DNA from 3 places in the Undibacterium sp. GW821-FHT11B02 genome. Region 2 is predicted to be linked to each of the others. Evidence: predicted binding sites of a transcription regulator. Region 2 holds the regulator's gene; each other region holds the start of a gene.
The links. The regulator FliA, encoded in region 2, starts transcription of late flagellar genes. The targets are predictions, from matches to a motif close to CTAAAGTTTNNNNNNNNNNNGCCGNTA.

Region 1: the regulator FliA is predicted to act here: its motif matches at 1,514-1,540, upstream of AC1RVX_RS17510 (tandem-95 repeat protein).
Region 3: the regulator FliA is predicted to act here: its motif matches at 1,468-1,494, upstream of fliD (flagellar filament capping protein FliD).

What each region holds. Positions count from the first base shown of each region.
Region 1 covers NZ_JBXASD010000007.1:362,936-366,994, forward strand. Annotated here, with positions in the region: gene AC1RVX_RS17505 (hypothetical protein) at 1-1,047, shown strand, start outside; gene AC1RVX_RS17510 (tandem-95 repeat protein) at 1,690-4,059, shown strand, end outside.
Region 2 covers NZ_JBXASD010000007.1:18,761-22,819, forward strand. Annotated here, with positions in the region: gene flhF (flagellar biosynthesis GTPase FlhF) at 1-869, shown strand, start outside; gene AC1RVX_RS15820 (MinD/ParA family ATP-binding protein) at 862-1,704, shown strand; gene AC1RVX_RS15825 (RNA polymerase sigma factor FliA) at 1,709-2,440, shown strand; gene AC1RVX_RS15830 (flagellar motor protein) at 2,422-3,156, shown strand; gene motD (flagellar motor protein MotD) at 3,196-4,035, shown strand.
Region 3 covers NZ_JBXASD010000007.1:284,037-288,095, forward strand. Annotated here, with positions in the region: gene fliD (flagellar filament capping protein FliD) at 1-1,432, opposite strand, end outside; gene AC1RVX_RS17055 (flagellar protein FlaG) at 1,546-1,926, opposite strand; gene AC1RVX_RS17060 (flagellin N-terminal helical domain-containing protein) at 2,026-3,513, opposite strand; gene AC1RVX_RS17065 (O-linked N-acetylglucosamine transferase, SPINDLY family protein) at 3,910-4,059, shown strand, end outside.

The DNA.
Region 1 (4,059 bases), 340 kb from region 2:
TCCAACCGGCCCGAACGTCGCGCATTTGCGCAGGCACAGATTAATGCTGGCTTGCGCGCAGACGTCAAAGCCAGCCTGCGCGATTGGATCTCATTCGAACTGGCGCAATCCAGCATCAAGAATGTGCTAGCCGAGGAGGACGGTCCTGCTGCGCAGGCCGGGTTGCAATCGGCTGCCCGGGCTCTTGCGGCGATCAGGAATGTCGATGCACAGACGCTGTTCACCGGCGATGGCCGTGGTCAGGTAGAAGCGACCGAATTGGCGAAAAGATTGACCGCCGGCGAGGTTGAACGTTACACCCTAACCAATGCAGGTTCCGCGACATTGGGGGGCGTCGCCAATATTTCCGGTGCTGCGGCAAGCCTGGGCTTGAACATCAAGAATGAAATCAAGCTAAGCCACGGTGTCCATGTTCCTAAAATATTCAACGATCAGAACGACGCGCGTGCGTTTTTACAGGGAGCGGCTCCGGTTACGGCGCCATACAACTCAGCCGAACGCGCCCGGTTCCAGAAGACCAGCATGGCGAAGTTGTTGGGAACGCTGGCACGGCATGGCGATCCGGTTTCTCTGAGGCTGGACATTGCCGAGGTAGATCCTTCAGCGATGGATATGAGCGATCCGAGGATTGATGTCGCGCTCGACAAATTGGTCGATGACCTCGAAAGGCTCGCGGACTTGCCAGACGACATCAAGCTTTCGATTGGCGGGAAGAGTATCGCAACCGGCAAGTTGAGCGGCACATCGAACTATTTCGACTGGCGCTACAAGCAGGCGTCAGCCAGCACCAAGGCCAGGTTTCAGATGCGGCGCACCGGGATAATTGCAAATAATATGCATGTATCCGTCACGTCCCCGATCAGCCAGCTATTGGCCCAGATTCCGCTATCCATGACCCGGCAGGCGGCCAATCGCGGCCAAGAGATGAGCCATGACGTGCGCGACCGTCTCACCGATCTCACCAGGCAATCATCGCCTGCCGGTACGGTAGACAGGAGCGATACGTTGGCAGATCCAGCCACCCCGGCAATTCGAACAGCAGGTTAAATGGAAACCTTGCATCATGATCCAGGCTGAAAGGCCCGATTGTAAGAGCAAGCATAACCAAAAAGACAAGAAGGAACCACACTTTGGCGTTCAAAGCCAAGGTAGTGTTGGCGGCGCACAAGAGCGACACAAGCATGGCGGAACTGGTTCAGTAATTTGAAGTTCACGCGAACCAGGTAACCGAATGCAGACGGCAATTCCTTGATCTTGGCAGACGATGTCTTTGACGGACGAGCGCAACACAGGGGGAGGGGTGCTAGTTATTGATGAGGTGCAGCAAATAGCTGATACCAAGAATGCCTACGGCATAGCCATGGTTAATCAAGTCTTAAAAAATCCACGCTGTCAATGCGGTTCGAATAGTTTCCATTAAAAAATATTTTTGTTAAATCCCTCTAAGAAATTGCTGTTTTACCATTCATTTTTCAAATAAATATAGTTATTTAAAAATATTTGGAAAAAATCGCTAAACATTTTCTGAATTCCGTGGATACCTTGCACAGATAAGAAATAGTGCAGTTAGTCCGTTGCGTATTTGCCAATTTAAATTCCATTTGGTAATGACAGCGGGTTGATATTTACGAACAGCAAAGGGTTAGCAAAATGGTCGGAATAGTAAATGGTCAAGGTTTGGGCGCAAATTTGAATGCATTGAATTTGCTGGGGCAAAAGAACCAGTTGAGTCAGTCCCAGATTGGACGAAATGGACAACGTGTTTACGTCAACGGCAAGAATGGCAATTTAGTTGTTCAAAATCAGGACCTCCAATTATTCGACCATGGCCTCGACCTCGGTGTTTTGCGTACCTACAATAGCAACGGCCAATTTACAGACGACAATGGCGATAACTGGCTGACAGGTTTTTATGCAAAGCGCCTGGATGTCATAGGTCAGATTGGCGTTGCTGGCAGCAGTGTTGTCAAGACCGATGCTGACGGCTCGCAAGTCACCTTCCATTGGGACGATGCACAGCAAAAATATACCGGACAAAAGGATGGCGAAGTTAACAGCACCCTGACCATCGATGGTGGCCAACTGGTCTGGAGTCAGGGCGATGGTAGCTTGTCCGAATCCTACGACATCACCAGCGGACGCCTGTTGGCTACCATCGATCAGCTCGGCTATCGCGTCAGCTACGAATACAATGCCAACGGCTTACTCTCCAAGGCAACGGCAGACAATGGCGTAGCAACCAGTTATCAATATGACGGCAACAACCTCAGCGCAGTGGTCACCGATTATCAGGATCAGACCGGGCAATGGCTGGACCAAAGCACCGTGCATTACGTCTACGACACCCAGAACCGGCTGTCCACAGTCACTCTGACCATCGCACCAGGCGTGCAGGGTGGTACCGACAGCGTTTACAGCACCCGCTATACCTATGACGGCGATAGCAAGCGCCTGGCCAGCATCGCCCAGGACGATGGGTCGCAACTCAGCTTCACCTATGAACAAATTGCAGGCGACTACCGCGTCACGCAAATTGAAGATGCCCAGCATGGCATCACCCGTTTTGCCTATGACTTCGGAAACGGCATAACGACCATTGATGATCCTTTGCATCACAGCACCGTGCTGACCTATGGACCAGACGGTAAACTGATCGCCATCGACCAGCCACTGTCTGATCTGTCCGTAGCCCACACCGACCTGCATTACGACGCAAACGGCAATCTACTCAGTGTTGCCGGCGAAAACGGTCATGTAAATGAAATGACCTACGATGAGCAAGGCAACCAAACTTCCAGCCGCGATGCCAATGGCAACACCGTAAGCCGCGCTTACGACAGTTTTGGACAACTGCGCAGTGAAACCATTTACCTGACCGCGGATACCGATGGATCAGGCCCGGCATTGCCTGCTGATGGCAGCACCACACGTTACTACTACGCACCCGCGCCATCTGGCCGCGGTGAACTGCTCCGGTTTATTGTCAGTGCAGAAGGACGTATCACCGAATACCGCTACAACGCCCAGGGCCAGCGCATTACCGCATTGGCCTATACCGGCCAGTCGCTGGATGCCGTCAGCCTTACCGGCAATGAAACTGCCGATGCCATCAACACCATGGTACAAAACCTGGTCCATGGCAAAGATGGCCAGGCGCAAAGCCGGACCGATATTTTGCGCACAGATATGAGCTACGACGCCCATGGTCAACTGACCAGCGTCATTCGTTTTGCCAAAGTTCAGGTAAATTCCACATTTGATGGTGTAGCAGATGGACAGGCAGAAACCCGCTACGTCTACGACCAGACGGGTCATCTTCTTTCCAAACTGGATGTGGCGACTGCCGTACAAACCACCTATGCCTATGATGGTCTGGGCCGCGTCCTGAGTGTCACGGAAGGCAATCAGGCCACTGCGGTCAATCAATATGACGACCTCGCAAAACGCGTCACACTGACCGATGCAGCAGGCGTCAAGACTGTCAATGTTTACGACAACCTTGGCCACCTCGTCACATCAGCAACCGACGGCGCAGCGACCGTTGCCAGCTATAACTATGATGCAGCAGGACAGGTTACCTCCTATCAAGACCAAAGTGGCGCAAAAGCCTGGAAGTTTTACGATGATGCAGGGCATAACATTGCCACCATCGACAGTGCTGGCAAACTGACTGAATTCAGCTACAACAAAGCGGGCGACCTGACCAGGACACATCTGTACGCCACCGCACTGGATGTGACGACCCTCACAGGACCAAATGGCGAGCCGAAGAACCTGAATCTTGCAGACCTGCGACCTGCATCTACGGCAACCGACACATCCACATGGCAAGTGTTTGATAGTGCCAGCCGTCTGGTGTATAAAATTGACAGCAACGGCACCGTAACAGAAAACCTTTATGACGGCACCTCCCAACTGACAGAAGTCATTTCTTATTTCACGCACATTGACACCAGCAGTTTGGGTACTAGCCCGGCTGCAGCCGATCTTGGTCTGGTAAAAGATGCGGCTAAAGACAGTCGTACACGCAACTTCTACGACCGCGATGGCTTGCTGCTC
Region 2 (4,059 bases):
TTCTGCGTGAAATGCTGGCAACTGGTTTCAGTGCGGGCTTGTCGCGTTATCTGGTTGAAAAATTGCCGGAAGCGGGTAAGGTCGAAAATGGTCTGGACTGGATCAAGAATACGTTGGTACGTAATCTGTCCACCATCGACAATGAAAACGAAATGCTGGAAAAAGGTGGCGTCTATGCCTTGGTAGGCCCGACTGGCGTTGGCAAGACCACCACTACGGCCAAACTGGCAGCGCGTTGTGTGATGCGCCATGGTCCTTCCAAGCTGGCCCTGATCACCACCGACGGCTATCGTATTGGTGGTTTCGAGCAATTGCGCATTTACGGCAAGATACTTGGCGTCATGGTGCATGCCGTCAAGGATGAGGCGGATTTGCGCATTGCCTTGTCCGAACTCAAAAACAAACATACCGTATTGATCGATACTGTTGGTGTCAGTCAGCGCGATAAAATGGTGACAGAACAGGTTGCCATGTTGTCTGGAACAGACACTCCGGTAAAGCGTTTGCTGTGTCTGAATGCCACTTCGACTGGTGAAACACTGAGCGAAGTAGTGCGTGCTTATCAGGGCAATGGCCTGGCAGGTTGTATTTTGACTAAGCTTGACGAGGCTGCCACCATAGGCGGGGCTTTGGATATTGCGATACGCCAGAAACTGATGGTGTATTACGTGGCCAGCGGTCAGCGGGTGCCAGAAGACCTGCACATCGCCAACAAGCTGTATCTGATTGATCGCGCTTTTAAACTGAAACGTGAGACTGCAGCTTTCCGTTTCCTGGATGAAGAATTGCCTTTGCTGATGGCTGGCACCATGGGGGCAGGGAATGCGGCACGTGCTGCAGGCATGTCGCAGGAGGTGTCCCTTGGCTAGTTTTGATCAGGCAGAAGGTTTGCGTCGCATGCTGGCTGGCCCCAAACCCAGGGTGTTTACTTTTTTGTCGGCTTTGAAAGAAGATGAAAAAAGTGGCATGTTGGTCAACCTTGGTGTGTCACTGGCAAGACAGGGTAATGAAGTGTTGATGATCGATGCGCGGGCCTCGGACAATAGCGTGGGGGCCTGGCTGAATGCAAGCAATGATCGTACCTTGTTGGATGTAGCGAGACAACAGCGTACAATGAAGGATGCAATCAAATTGGTAGCCGCAGGTTTGTCGGTGACGATGTTGACCAGGCAGGCATCAATAGCTTCAGGCTTGCCGCCAGAAAGTGCGCGGCAATTGACTGAAGTGTTTGATGTCGTGGCAAATCAGGCTGACCTGGTGATGGTCGATGGCGACATTAATGCGAATGACGCATTTCCGCTGGCATCGCTGGATGACAGTGAATTGGTGATACAGGTTTCTGCTGATCCGCATATGATCAAGGCCGCATATGGCTTGATCAAACGGGTCAGTAACAGGGTAGGACGGCGCGGTTATGGAATTTTAGTATCCGGCGCATCAGAAAAAGAGGCGAGATTGATTTACACAAATATGGCGCAGGCTGCCAGCCGTTATCTGGCGGTGCCTTTGCACTATGTCGGCCATGTGCCGGAAGATGAACATGTAAGAAAGGCTGCGCATTTGGGTCGCTCCGTGATTGACGCTTTTCCCAAGGCGCGTGCTTCGCTGGCTTTTTCGAAACTGGCGGAACAATTGGCAATGACTGCGCGTTCGACATTATGTTTAGAGGGAGTCCCTGAGCTGGGTGTCGGTCTCGGAATATAATCACATGTACACCGCTAGCGGAAAGTCAGATAAAAACTTCCTCCTTAGGGAGCATGCCCCACTGGTCAAGCGACTTGCTTACCAGTTGAAGGCGCGTCTGCCTCCCAGTGTGGAGGTGGATGATCTTGTGCAGGCTGGCATGATCGGTTTGCTGGATGCCGTCAACCGCTATGAAGACACGCATGGTGCCCAGTTTGAAACCTATGCCGTGCAGCGCATACGTGGGGCCATGCTGGATGAGTTGCGCAGCAGTGACTGGTTGCCGCGTGGCGTGCGCCAGAACATGCGCAAAATAGAAAATGCCATGAACACCCTGCAGCAAAAGCTGGGCAGGCCACCGCTGGAAACCGAGGTTGCCAAATCGCTCAAGCTGTCGCTGGAAGAATACCAGGACATGCTGACCGACAGTGGTGGCCATCAACTGGTGTATTACGAAGACTTTCATGACGCCGACACGAAAGAACATTTTCTCGATCATTATTGTTCTGACTTGTCAGGCGACCCCTTGCAGGATTTGCTCAATGATGACTTCCGTGATGCTGTAATCGGGGCGATTGACAGTTTGCCCGAGCGTGAAAAATTGCTGATGGGCTTGTATTATGAGCAAGAATTAAACTTGAAGGAAATCGGGGCCGTGATGGGGGTGTCCGAGTCACGGGTGTCACAATTGCATAGTCAGGCGGTAGCCAGGCTCAGGGCGTACTTAAGGGAGAAGGCGTGGACTGGGCTAGCATAGTCGGACTTTTACTGATTGTTGTCGGCATCCTTTCTGGTCAGTTGCTGGAGGGGGGGCGTCTTTCTTCACTGGTACAGCCAGCTGCTTTTGTGATCGTTGTAGTGGGAACTATTGGGGCGGTCCTGATGCAAAGCCGCATCAAGACCTTTGCCCACGGCGTGCGCATGTTGCGCTGGGTCGTGTCAGAGCCACCAGACAATAGCAAAAAGAATGTCGAAGAAGCGCTGGTCTGGAGCGTCGTCGCCAGAAGGGAAGGTTTTCTCAGCCTCGAACGCTATATGAATGCGTCGACTGATCCCTTCGTTGGCAAGGGCTTGCGCCTGGTGATTGACGGCATAGACCCGATAAGGCTCAAGGATATCCTGGACGTTGATATTTCGTTATATGAGATGGAGCAACGTCAGGCTGCCAAAATTTGGGAAGCTGCAGGTGGTTATTCCCCCACCATCGGTATTTTGGGTGCGGTGCTGGGTTTGATACACGTGATGGAAAACCTCACTGACCCATCCAAGTTGGGTGGCGGTATTGCTGTGGCCTTTGTGGCAACGATATATGGGGTGGGCATGGCCAACCTGCTGTTCTTGCCAGTCAGTCACAAACTAAAAGAAATCATTAACAGGGAAGTCACCCGGCGGGAAATGTTATCTGACATTTTTTACAGCATTGCTCTGGGGGATAGTCCGCGTGTGGTGGAAGAACGATTGACTAACCATTAAAATTGATGGCTTGCCCGCCGTGATGCACTAAAGACACTTATGGCCAGAAGAAAATTCCACGAAGAGCCCGATAACCATGATCGCTGGCTGGTTTCTTACGCCGATTTTATTACCCTGTTGTTTGCTTTCTTTGTGGTGATGTATGCGATTTCCTCCCTCAATGAAGGTAAATACCGGGTGCTGTCGAATTCACTGACGGGTGCTTTTGGCAAGGTCATGGTCAACCCCAGGGCGGTAGATGTGCCGAATGAGCCGATCGTCAAGCTTGACCCTTTGCCTTTGGTAAAAAACAACCGCACGAATGAAGCCTTGCGCAAGGAAAAGGCGCAGATGACGACCATGGCCAAGGATATCCTGACAGTGCTGGAACCCCTGGTGCGGGAAGGCAAGGTCAGGGTCAGTCAGACCAGTCGTGGCATTACCATCGAAATCAATGCCAGCCTGCTGTTTGCGCCTGGTGAAGCACGCCTGAATGTGGATTCGATACAGGCCCTGAAAGCCATTGCCGGTGTCCTGAAGGTGGATAACCACGCCATACAGGTAGAGGGACACACAGATAATGTACCCATCAAAAATCCAATCTTCCCTTCAAACTGGGAATTGTCAGCAGTGCGCGCCAGCACGGTTGCCAGGTTGCTGACTGAAAACGGTGTCGATGAATTCCGGGTGACAGCCGTGGGGCAGGGGGCAAAATTGCCGGTCAGTGACAATAATACAATAGAAGGTCGTGCCAGGAACCGCCGGGTGTCGGTCACCATATTGGCAGTATTGCCAGAGCCAGTTGTGGATGTACCGATTGCACCTGCGACTCCTTCATCCTCTTCAGTGCCAGCGACATCACCTTTGCCAGCGACCACACCGGCTGTACCGATTCCCTAAGATCAGTGTGAATTATCTGCAGGC
Region 3 (4,059 bases), 270 kb from region 2:
TGATGGATGTTTGGATCAGAGTGGCAAGGCTGCTGGCGCTATATGTCCCTGCTGCGAGTGCTACTGAAGACGATTGGCCATCCAGCGTTACATTGATCGCTGTATTTGCTGCAATGGTTGTGCTGCCTGCATTGAGGTTCACATTGCCAGTGAGTCCGCCTTGTGTTGCGAGTTGCGACACTGTCAGCGCATATGCGCCTTGTTTTGTAGCAGTGGTAGAACTGCTATATCCAATCAAACTATCAGTTGCCTTGCCTACAGAGGCAAACAGACCGCTGATGTCGCTATAGTTATTGGTCAGAGCCGTTTGTAATTTGGTGGAGTCTATCGCCAGCGTGCCGTCTTTCTGGAAGGTGATACCAATGCTGGACAACGAGGTGATGTTGCCACCCAGTCCATTTACACCCGCGCTCAACGTGGATTGAATCTGATTTTGCACGTTGCGAGCGGTTGAGTCACCTAACAGAATGCCGCCTTGTTTTGTGGTTGAATTGTAGCTGGTCAGGTTTTGCAACGTGCTTTGCAAATCGTTATAGCCTTTGACAAAGCCATTGATGGCAGACTGTATGCCACTGGTATTGGCAGCAAGTGATAGCGATGCGGTGCCAATTTTGCTCAGGTTTAACGTCGTGCCCTGTATTGCGCCGGATACTGCGTTCGATGCACTTGATATGGCAATACCGTTGACTGTAAGAGCTGCATTCTGCGCTGTCGTTGTTTCTGTCAGGTTCTGTGTGCCTGATGGGTCATAATTAACCAAACTTTGAATCGCTGCGTCGCCAGTGGCGCTGATCTTCAAGCTGGAGGCCGCACCAGTTTTACTGGATGTCAGAACAAGATGATAGGGGGTTGCACTACCATCACCAACAATACTGGCATTAACACCTACGTTGGCTGCATTAATCGCATCCCGAATACCTTGCAGGGAATTGTTTGCACCATCTATAGTAACTGTCCCGGTAGCTTGTGAGGCATCTTGCTGAAATGTTGACCCGGTATACACACCATTGCTGGAGGACCCACCTGTAATCGTACCAAAACTAAAGCTTATCGTCGTACTTGTGCCTGAACCTATGCTTGCAGTGGTACTTGCCTGGCCTGCGCTGGAAATGGTCTGTGCTTGTGCCAGTTTACTGACATTGATATTGTAACTTCCTGCAACTGATACGCTTGTCGTTGTTGCAGACAAAATGGTTGAATCACTTGAATTGGCTGTCAATGCCTGGAAGGTGCCCAAATTTCCCAATCCAACCACACTGGATTGATATGAGCTTAATGCGCCATTGAGGGCACCATAAGCAGATAATTTTGCCTGGAAACTGGCTTCTTTGGTGGCGAGCAAGGTCAGGGGCTGGCTCTCAACCTGCATGAGTTTGCTAATAATGCCATTGACGTCAAGATTTGACCCAATGCCTGTTGATTGTATGCCCACTTGGTTTCCCCTTTTCAGACCACACTGTACTAAATTATCGGCATTGGCAAACTAGACTTTAGAGGGGAATTTACCTGTCAATTTAAAATTTAGGTGTACGGCAATAAATTTATTTACGCTTGTTGCTTGATTAGCAACCCTTGGAGCTTGTCCAGGGACTTTGAAATCTCCAGTGCCTCTTCAGAGGGGATTTGACGTATTACTTCTTTGGTTTGTTGGTCTACTACCTTAACTATAACTTTATTACTGTGTTCTTCAAGGCTAAACTCCAAATCGCCAGACAAGGACTTGATAGTTTTGTTAATTTCGCTAATGGCCTTTGATACTTTGTCAATATCTTCGGCAGATGTCGCTGCATTACTTGCCTTAACTGCATCTATTGTTTGGGTTGGTGCTGCAGGTGCGCTGGCAGCAGTGGCGCTTGTTTCGGGAGCGGGGCGATTGGTGACCACTTGTCCCGATTGAGATGTGCTCCCTATCGACTGGATATCCATGATCTCTTCCTTCAAGAAAAATACCCCCTGGTCATTGGTGACCAGAGGGGTATGCATTCAGCTTTAGATTTTAACCTCTATATCATAAGCTTATTTTGATTAGCCGCGTAACAGAGCCAATACACCATTTGGCAACGCGTTAGCCTGAGCCAGAATTGCAGTACCAGCTTGTTGCAACACTTGGCCACGAGTCAATGCAGCAGTTTCTGATGCAAAGTCAGCATCTTGAATACGGCTGCGGGAAGCAGTCAGATTTTCAGATCCTGTTTGCAAGCTTTGTATTGCTGAAGAGAAGCGGTTTTGATAAGCGCCCAAAGAAGCACGTGAGCTATTGATTGACTGCAGTGCCGCATCAATCGTCGTCAACGCCGAGGTGGCCCCCGCAGCAGTGCCAAGGTTCAAGGACGACAGACCTGCACCGACAGTGACTGTTGCAGAAGTGAAACCACCAGTCAGGTTAGCTGCAGTCAAACCAGTACCAGTGCCGTTTGCCAGAGTAATACCGGCAGAACTGGTAGAAGTCAGGGACAATGTCGAGGTGCTGACGTCAGTTGCGCCAGTTGCCGATACTGTGATACCTGTGTTGGCAGCAGCTGCAGCAGCGTTGGTGCTTGCTGTAATGGTGATGTTGCGGCCATCAGCGGCAGCCAGTGCAACGGCACCAGTTGCTGTGTTGAATGTAGCCGTAACACCTGTTTGTGTACTGATGGCATTGACAGCAGCAGCTACCTGAGCACCACGTTGTGCGCCAGAAGTAGAAGCATTCAAGGCACCCAGATTCACGCCGTTAATGGTAATGTCGCCGGAAGCAATCGCTGTTGCAGATGTGCTGGCTGTACCTGCAACTGTTGTCGAGCCTACAGTCGCTGTTACACCTGTGCTACCACTGATTGCATTGATTGCTGCTGCTTTGGCAATGCCGCTACCAGTTGAGTTGGAGAACGATACACCGTCAGCTGCAGAAGCGCCAACCTGGAAGCCATTGATGGACAAGTCACCAGCAGCCAGGGCTGTAGTAGTCACTGCACCGGCACCAGCAACAGTTGTTGCATACGAGGAGGAGGAACCCACACCCAATGCACTTGATTTTGCGCTGGAGATGGAGGCGATACTGATTTGGTCGTTTGCAGTGCCATTAGCGCCAACCTGGAAGGTTTGTGCATTAAAGCTACCATCCAGCAGATTCACGCCGTTGAAGTTGGTGTTGCTGGCAACGCGGTTGATTTCAGAAATCAGCTGATTTGCTTCGTTATTCAGAGCAGCACGATCAGAAACGCTGTTACTGCCGTTGGCTGATTGAACTGCCAAGTCACGAATACGTTGCAAGTTGGAGCCGATTTGTTGCAAGGCACCTTCAGCAGTTTGGGCTAAGGAGATACCGTCGTTTGCATTACGTGCAGCTTGATTCAAGCCGCCGATTTGAGAAGTCAGACGTTCGGAAATGGCCAGACCAGCAGCATCATCTTTAGCACTGTTAATACGTAAGCCGGAAGACAAGCGCTGGAGTGATGTGGCCAGTGTAGATTGGGAATTGCTCAAATTGCGTTGCGCATTCAGCGAAGCAATATTGGTATTAATGACAGCCATGGTGATTCTCCTTACCTAAGTTATTCAAATTGGCGTAGTAGCCTGAAACTTTGGTCTTTCGTGCTGACTATTGGACCGCCGTTGAAAAGGGTATCGGTAGAGACTGAAAAAGTTTTAGCGTGTTTCTGAAAATAAATGTTATTTTTTCTGCTCAAGTTTTTCAGTCCTTTCCGCTTGTCGGCGTATTTTAAAAATACTTTAGGGGTAAATTTGATTTAGTTTTCGGGCTTTATTTAACACATGGAAACAAAATCATTGGTTATAAAATAAGCCTGAGCTAGACAGTTTCTGGTATTTTCCAACTTGAGCATGCAGTTTTACTCACATTGGTGCTGGTGATTGCCGAATTGAGTGATGCTAATTTAATAATAACTAAATTTTACCAAGGCGCCGGTCATGACAAAATCGAGTTTTGATGCACGAAAGGCTATGCGCGAGGTCCATAAGCTGTACTTGGCCCAGGCTTTGTCCGAAGCGAAACAAGTGTGTTTAAACATTATCAGAAATTTCCCCCGGCACGCTGAAGCCTTATATGCACTGGCAAGA